3 regions of the Novosphingobium sp. BAM6 genome follow, and region 3 is predicted to be linked to each of the others. Evidence: riboswitches for the same ligand, from Rfam matches in the RefSeq annotation. Region 3 holds a riboswitch; each other region holds the start of a gene.
The links. A riboswitch is a leader RNA that binds a small molecule or an ion and turns the genes downstream of it on or off. The one in region 3 is predicted to bind cobalamin.
Positions count from the first base shown of each region.

Region 1 (2,261 bases), 400 kb from region 3:
TCACGCCATCGGCGTTATTCTGCTGGCGGCTGTAACCGGCAGTGGCGGTGAGATCCGGCGTCACGTCCCACGCGACTACGGCGCCGATCACGTTGCGGTTGACGTGATAGTAATCGAGGTAGGAATCACTGTCTTCATGCGCGCCGACCACGCGGGCGCGCAGTGTACCCGAAGCATTGAGCGGGCCGGAAATGTCGGCCTCGACACGATGATCGTCGAACGAGCCGAGGTAGCCGGTGACAGAGGCCTGGAAGGTGTCGGTCGGGCGCTTGCGCACATAGTTCACGGTGGCGGAGGGGTTGCCGACGCCGGTCATCATGCCATTGGCGCCGCGCACGACTTCCACCCGATCATACAGTGCGGTGTCCAGACTGCCATAGGCGATGCCGCCTGAGAGCAGGGGCATGCCGACGCCGTCGACCTGGAAGTTGGTGATGGTGAAGCCGCGCGCATCGTATTCCGTGCGGTCCGTTTCTGCCCGCTCCACATTGACGCCCGGCACCTGGTCCAGCAGGTCGTTGACGTTGCGCAGTGAGAAGTCCTTGATCTGCTGCTGGTTTACGATCGTCACCGCTTGCGGTGTTTCGGCGATCGTGAGGGGGAGGCCGGTGGCGGAAGAGATGTCCTGGGTGGCCGGAGCCGTCACGACGATCGATTCGTCGGATTTCTTGGCAGTGTCATTTGTTGCCGCAGCATCATCGGCATGGGCCGTGACGGTCAGCGCGCACGTCGCGACACCGGTGGCCAAGGCGGTCAGAACCCTCTTCATTGGTACATTCCCTTGCAAACAGTTTTTATAAACCCGCGCGCTGGGCCGCTATGTGAAATGGCTTCTGCAAGTCAATATCAAATTTGTGACGTGGTTTTGATTGGCTTTGATGCAGGGCGCTTGTGTTGAACGATACCGCGTCATAGGTACATTCGGTGCGATGGTGGCGGTAACGTCAGCATTGGACAGGATCGCGCCGGTGCCCTGAAAGGGGCTTAATAGGGAATGCGGTGCGGGCGCCTTTCATGCGCCCCATTCCGCAGCTGTCCCTGCAACTGTAAGCGGTGAGCGAGATGCATATGCGCGGACGGGCGAGAACCCCCCGAGCCGCCAGCCACTGGGTCGGACGCTAAATCGTGCGAGGCCCGGGAAGGCCTTGCATCGAGCCTTGACCCGTGAGCCAGGAGACCTGCCGGCGTCCGGTCGCTCTTGCCCGGGTCCAGGGGATGGCCAAGGCACGGAACACTTCCGTCTGAGCGACGCAACGTGCGGCAGGGGCCGCATCGGCCGGGCGGGGCCGGACGCAGGCTGGCGTCCGTCCGGCATGTCTCGCGTCGACCGCTTGCGGCAGGCCCCTGTCAGGTTCGCTGACGCCGACAGAGGTTCCCGTTTCGCCATGGTTGCAAGTTCCTATCCTCCTTCCGTTTCGCTGCGAGGGCGTATCACGCTGCTGTTTGCCGTGCTGGCAGGCGTCAATCTGCTAGTCTGGGGCTGGGCTTTCAGTGTGTTCCATCACAGCCCGGTCATGCTCGGCACGGCGCTGCTTGCCTGGAGTCTGGGCCTGCGCCACGCTGTCGATGCCGATCATATCGCGGCGATCGACAACGTTACCCGCAAGCTCATGCAGGACGGCCAGCGGCCGGTCACGGTGGGGCTGTGGTTCGCGATCGGGCATTCCGCCATCGTCCTGATCGCGGCGACCACGATCGCTCTGGCGGCCAGCTCTATCGAGGATTTCAAGGCCGTCGGGCAATCGGGCGGGGTGATCGCCACGATCGTTTCAGCGACGTTCCTGTTCGTGATCGCGATCATGAATCTGGCGATCCTGCGCGGTGTCTGGCAGCGTTTCCAGCAGGTGCGACGCGGCGGCAGCTATGAAGAGGATGACCTCGACATGCTGCTCGCGGGACGCGGGCTGATCGCGCGTATCCTGCGTCCGGTATTCCGGCTGGTGAACCATGCCTGGCATATGGCGCCGCTCGGCTTCCTGTTCGGCCTCGGCTTCGACACCGCAACCGAAGTGGCGATCCTGGGACTGTCCGGCGCGCATGCGGCGGACGGGATTTCGCTGGTCACGGTGTTGGTCTTCCCGGTGCTGTTCGCGGTGGGCATGGCGCTGGTCGATACCGCCGACGGTGTGATCATGCTGGGCGCTTACGAGTGGGCTTTCGTGAAGCCGATCCGCAAGCTCTACTACAATATCGTCATCACCTCGATCTCGGCACTGATCGCACTGGTGATCGGCTCGATCGAGACGGCGGCGCTGCTGTCC
Region 1 is NZ_JBYNTR010000002.1:18,207-20,467, reverse strand. It holds gene AC3EC3_RS08750 (TonB-dependent siderophore receptor) at 1-769, opposite strand, end outside; cobalamin riboswitch at 950-1,200, shown strand; gene AC3EC3_RS08745 (HoxN/HupN/NixA family nickel/cobalt transporter) at 1,386-2,261, shown strand, end outside.
Region 1: it holds a riboswitch for cobalamin, as region 3 does, so the genes downstream of both, AC3EC3_RS08745 (HoxN/HupN/NixA family nickel/cobalt transporter) here and cobW (cobalamin biosynthesis protein CobW) in region 3, are expected to answer to the same signal.

Region 2 (2,261 bases), on a different contig from region 3:
AGGGCGTAGAAGCGGTGCGCGCCGATGGTTTCGAGGTAGTGCAGGCTGTCCGCCCAGTAGGGATGCACCTGTACCGTATGATAATGCGTGGCGAGGCCGATCGGCGTGTAGACGTAGCCCGCCAGTGCGGCAGCGGCCACGGCACGGGCACGGTCCCAGAACAGCGCCACCGGTTTGCGGCCCAGCGAGCCGTCGCAGGTAAAGGTGAACTGACAGCCCCCGCCCGCTCTCGTCGCGCCCTGATAGACCACGCCGCACACGGTGTTGGGGAAAGCGGGGTGCGCCACGCGGTTGAGCACCACTTGCGCCACCGCGCGCTGCCCGGCGTCCGGCTCGCTCGCCGCTTCGTAATAGACCGCCTGTGTCAGGCACTGGAGTGCGCGCATGTGATCGAGCGGGGTGTCGTCGATGATCATCGAGCGTGCCGCCGGGCCGGTGCTGCCGGGCAGGCCATCGCCAAGGTCGGCGCCGTCATCCGCGTCGGAGTGGATGCCGTCGCCGATCTGCGGTGTGGGCGGGGCAAGGTCGAGGTAATAGAAGGCGGCGCCGGGGAACGAGCCTGCGGCGGTTTCGAACGGCATCGGCGTGACCTGCCCGCTGTCCTCCTCGGCGGCGGGGAGGCGGAAGGGCTGCCAGTCACCGGGCGCGGCGAAAGCGGGGATCGCCACGAGCGCGAGCACGGCGCTTGCCAACGACCAGCGGCGGCGCACGATGCGCTGGCGACGGCGCCCGGTGCCGCGAACCACCCGCCCCGCGAAGTCGCGCGGGCGCGGCTCCCATGCCGGCGTTCCGGCGGGGGTGCCGTCAGCCTCGGGAAGCGTCCTTGCGGGCGACGCGCTGCGCGCGAGGCCGGGAGGGAGCCAATGGGTCGTCACGTCTGCTCTTCGCGCTATGCCTTGCTGTTCACGCTGTCTGCGCGCCCTATACGCGTTCGGGAGAGCTTGCGCATCTGCGCGCGCTGGCCTGTCCCGAAGCTGCACAGTGTCGCTTTATGGCCGCGCTATACACGCAAAGGTCTTAACGAGAGCCTCGCAAGGCACGCCTGCGCTTGCCAGATTCCGGGGCGGGCGGTAACGCGCATGTCACGTCATGGGTTTTCGCGGGTCGCCTTTCAGGGGGGAGGCACGCGGACTAAGAGGGAAGCGGGTGCGGGGATCGGTCCCCAAGGCCCGCGCTGTCCCCGCAACTGTGACCGGGGAGCCCGCGCTTCCATTCGGCCACTGGATCGTCCCTCGATCCGGGAAGGCGGCAGGCGCGACGATGATCCGGGAGCCAGGAGACCTGCCGATGACGGTCGTTCCGCGCCGGACGGGGAGTTCCGGAGATGCAGCGGGCACGCGCCGGGCAAAGCACCCGCGTGCGGCCTCCGCCATGAACGGCATATTCGTTCAGGTTTGGAGGACTATTACGTGAAGACCCTTTTGCTGCTCGGCACTGCGCTGGGCCTGTCTGCCGCTGCGCCTGCTTTCGCGCAGGATGACAACGCCGCGATCACCACGGCGGACGCCGTGCGCGACGATCATATCACCGTGCTCGCCACCGGCAGCGCCACCAGTGTCGACAAGGCGGGCCAGCCCATCGACGTGATCGGCGCGGACGAGATCGACAGCGTGCAGGGCGCGGACATCAGCCGCGTGCTGGAGCGTCTGCCCGGCGTTACCATCGCGCGCAACGGCGGTCTCGGTTCGGCGACCAGCCTGTTCGTGCGCGGCGCCAATTCGCAGCAGGTTCTCGTCATGGTCGACGGCATCCGCGTGGCGGACGTCGCGGCGACGGGGGGCGGCTACGACTTCGGCAACCTGATGACCGGCTCGATCGGCAAGATCGAACTGCTGCGCGGTTCGAACTCGGTGGTCTGGGGCTCGGACGCCATCGGCGGCGTGCTCAACGTGACCTCGCGCGATGTCAACGGTGTGGAGGCACGCGCCGAATACGGTTCGCGCAACACCTTCGACGGGCAGATGAGCGCAGGCGTTTCCGGCGACACCTACGGCGTCACGCTCGATGGCGGCTATACCCGCACCGACGGTATCTCGCAGGCCGCCATCGGCACCGAGGATGACGGTTTCCACCAGTGGCGCGTGGGCGGCCATGGCCATGTCGAACTGATGCCGGGCCTCACCGCCAGCCTCGCCGGGCGCTATACCGAGGGCAAGCTGGACATCGACGGTTATCCCGCGCCCAGCTACGTGACCTTCGACGATACCGACGATTATCAGAAGACCCGCGAGATCGGCGGACGCGGCGCGCTCGACTGGACC
Region 2 is NZ_JBYNTR010000001.1:229,107-231,367, forward strand. It holds gene AC3EC3_RS01225 (cell wall hydrolase) at 1-875, opposite strand, end outside; cobalamin riboswitch at 1,078-1,303, shown strand; gene AC3EC3_RS01230 (TonB-dependent receptor plug domain-containing protein) at 1,410-2,261, shown strand, end outside.
Region 2: it holds a riboswitch for cobalamin, as region 3 does, so the genes downstream of both, AC3EC3_RS01230 (TonB-dependent receptor plug domain-containing protein) here and cobW (cobalamin biosynthesis protein CobW) in region 3, are expected to answer to the same signal.

Region 3 (2,261 bases):
GAGGCTTTGGCCGCATGGGGTGCCGAGCGGTTCGACTATCTGGCGAACATTGCGGGCACATCGTCCGCCGCGAAGCTGGAAACTATCACCGAGGCCGAGATGGACGCGCTCTACCGGGTCCACCTGAAAGGCCCGATGTTCCTGACGCAGGCGCTGCTGCCGCTGCTGAATGACGGCGGGCGGATCGTGAACATTTCCTCGGGGCTGGCCCGCGTGCCGTTTGTCGGACGGATCGGTTATGGCCCGATCAAGGCCGCGGTCGAGGCGCTGACGCGCAACATGGCGGTGGAGCTGGGCGATCGCGGCATCGTCGTCAACACCGTGGCGCCGGGCGCCATCGCCACCGACTTCAGCGGCGGCGTCGTGCGCGACAATCCCGAGGTCAACAAGATGGTCGCCGCGCACACCATGCTGGGCCGCGCGGGGACGCCGGAAGACGTGGGGCCGGTGCCGCAAAATTCGCGTTCCGCGAATTTTCAAGCGAACTCTGAGAAATCGTTTCAAGAGATTGCACATCGGGCGGGCCGAAGCGGATTGGCATTCGCGTCGGCCTCGTCTATCCGGGCGTTCGGAGAGCGGGTTCGCCTGTGCTCCGAACAGATCGCGCCGGTGCCCCGACAAGGGGCTTAATCGGGAATGCGGTGCGGAAGTTCGCTTCCAAATCCGCGGCTGTCCCTGCAACTGTAAGCGGATAGCGCGATGCACAGGCTCTCCTTGAGGGGGCAGCCACTGGACCCGCGCGGAACATCTCCGCGCATCCGGGAAGGCGTGCATCAAGCTGTGACCCGCGAGCCAGGAGACCTGCCGGCGCTCCGGTCGCTCTTGCCCAGGTCCAGGGGATGGCCTTGGCACGGTGAAGTTTTCCGTCTGAGCGACGAAACGGTGCGGCTGGGGCTGCACGGTTGCGTGGTCACGGGTGCCTGTCGCGCCCGCCCGTCGTCGCGCGCCGGTCGGAAGCAGGGCTTCCGGCAAGTCCCGCTGCGTGTCTCGCTCAAGGCGCGCGGGAAACTGTTGCCATGTCCGCTTTCGGATCGCCGTCTGCTGCCCCGACCAATCTGGCCCCCACCAATCTCGCCAAAGTGCCCGTCACCATCGTCACCGGGTTCCTCGGCGCGGGCAAGACCACGCTCATCAGCCACCTGATCCGCAATGCAGGCGGGCGCCGTCTGGCCGTGGTGGTCAACGAGTTCGGCACGATGGGTGTCGACGGCGACATCATCCAGTCCTGCGCGATCCCCGATTGCCCGGCGGAGAACATCGTCGAGCTGGCCAATGGCTGCATCTGCTGTACCGTGGCGGACGATTTCATTCCCACCATCGAGACGCTGCTGGCGCTGGAGCCGCGCCCCGATCATATCCTGATCGAGACATCGGGCCTCGCGCTGCCCAAGCCACTGCTCAAGGCGTTCGACTGGCCCGCGATCCGCAGCCGCATCACGGTGGACGGCGTGCTGGCGCTGGCCGATGCCGAGGCGGTCGCTGCCGGGCGGTTCGCTCCCGATCCCGAAGCGCTCGATGCTCAGCGCGCCGCCGATCCGGGGATCGACCACGAGACGCCGCTATCCGAAGTGTTCGAGGACCAGCTCGCCTGCGCCGATATCGTGCTGCTGACGAAGGTCGATCTGGCGGGGCCAGAGGGTGTGGCGGCCGCGCGCGCGGTGATCGCAGCGGAAATGCCGCGAGAGGTGCCGGTGATCGAGCTGGCCGAAGGCGCCATCGACCCGCGCGTGATCCTGGGCCTCGAAGCGGCTGCCGAGGATGATCTGGCCGCGCGCCCCTCGCACCACGATGGCGAGGATGAGCACGAGCATGACGATTTCGACAGCGTGGTGATCACGGGCGGCGAGATCGCCGATCCCGAAGACCTCATCCGCCGCATCGAGGCACTGGCGCGCGATCGCAATATCCTGCGCGTGAAGGGCCATGTCGCGGTGGCGGGCAAGCCGATGCGGCTGCTGGTGCAGGCGGTCGGCGCGCGGGTGCGCCAGCAGTACGACCGTCGCTGGGAGGCGAACGAGCCGCGCGTCACCCGGCTGGTCGCGATTGCCGAGCGTGCCGATATCGATGCCGGAGCGATCCGCGCCGCGCTGATCGGCTGAGCGGGGTTCCGGCAAGGCGAGCAGGGCCGATGCACGTCATCTTCCGCGAAACGCACGGGATGGAGGAAACCGCCATCCCGCAGGATCTGGGGCAGGCGCCTGCGGATCTCGTGGTGCTGTCGTTTTCCGACAGCGACCTCGGCGCCTTCGCGGGCGGCTGGC
Region 3 is NZ_JBYNTR010000002.1:414,510-416,770, forward strand. It holds gene AC3EC3_RS10580 (SDR family NAD(P)-dependent oxidoreductase) at 1-630, shown strand, start outside; cobalamin riboswitch at 591-823, shown strand; gene cobW (cobalamin biosynthesis protein CobW) at 1,017-2,099, shown strand; gene cobN (cobaltochelatase subunit CobN) at 2,129-2,261, shown strand, end outside.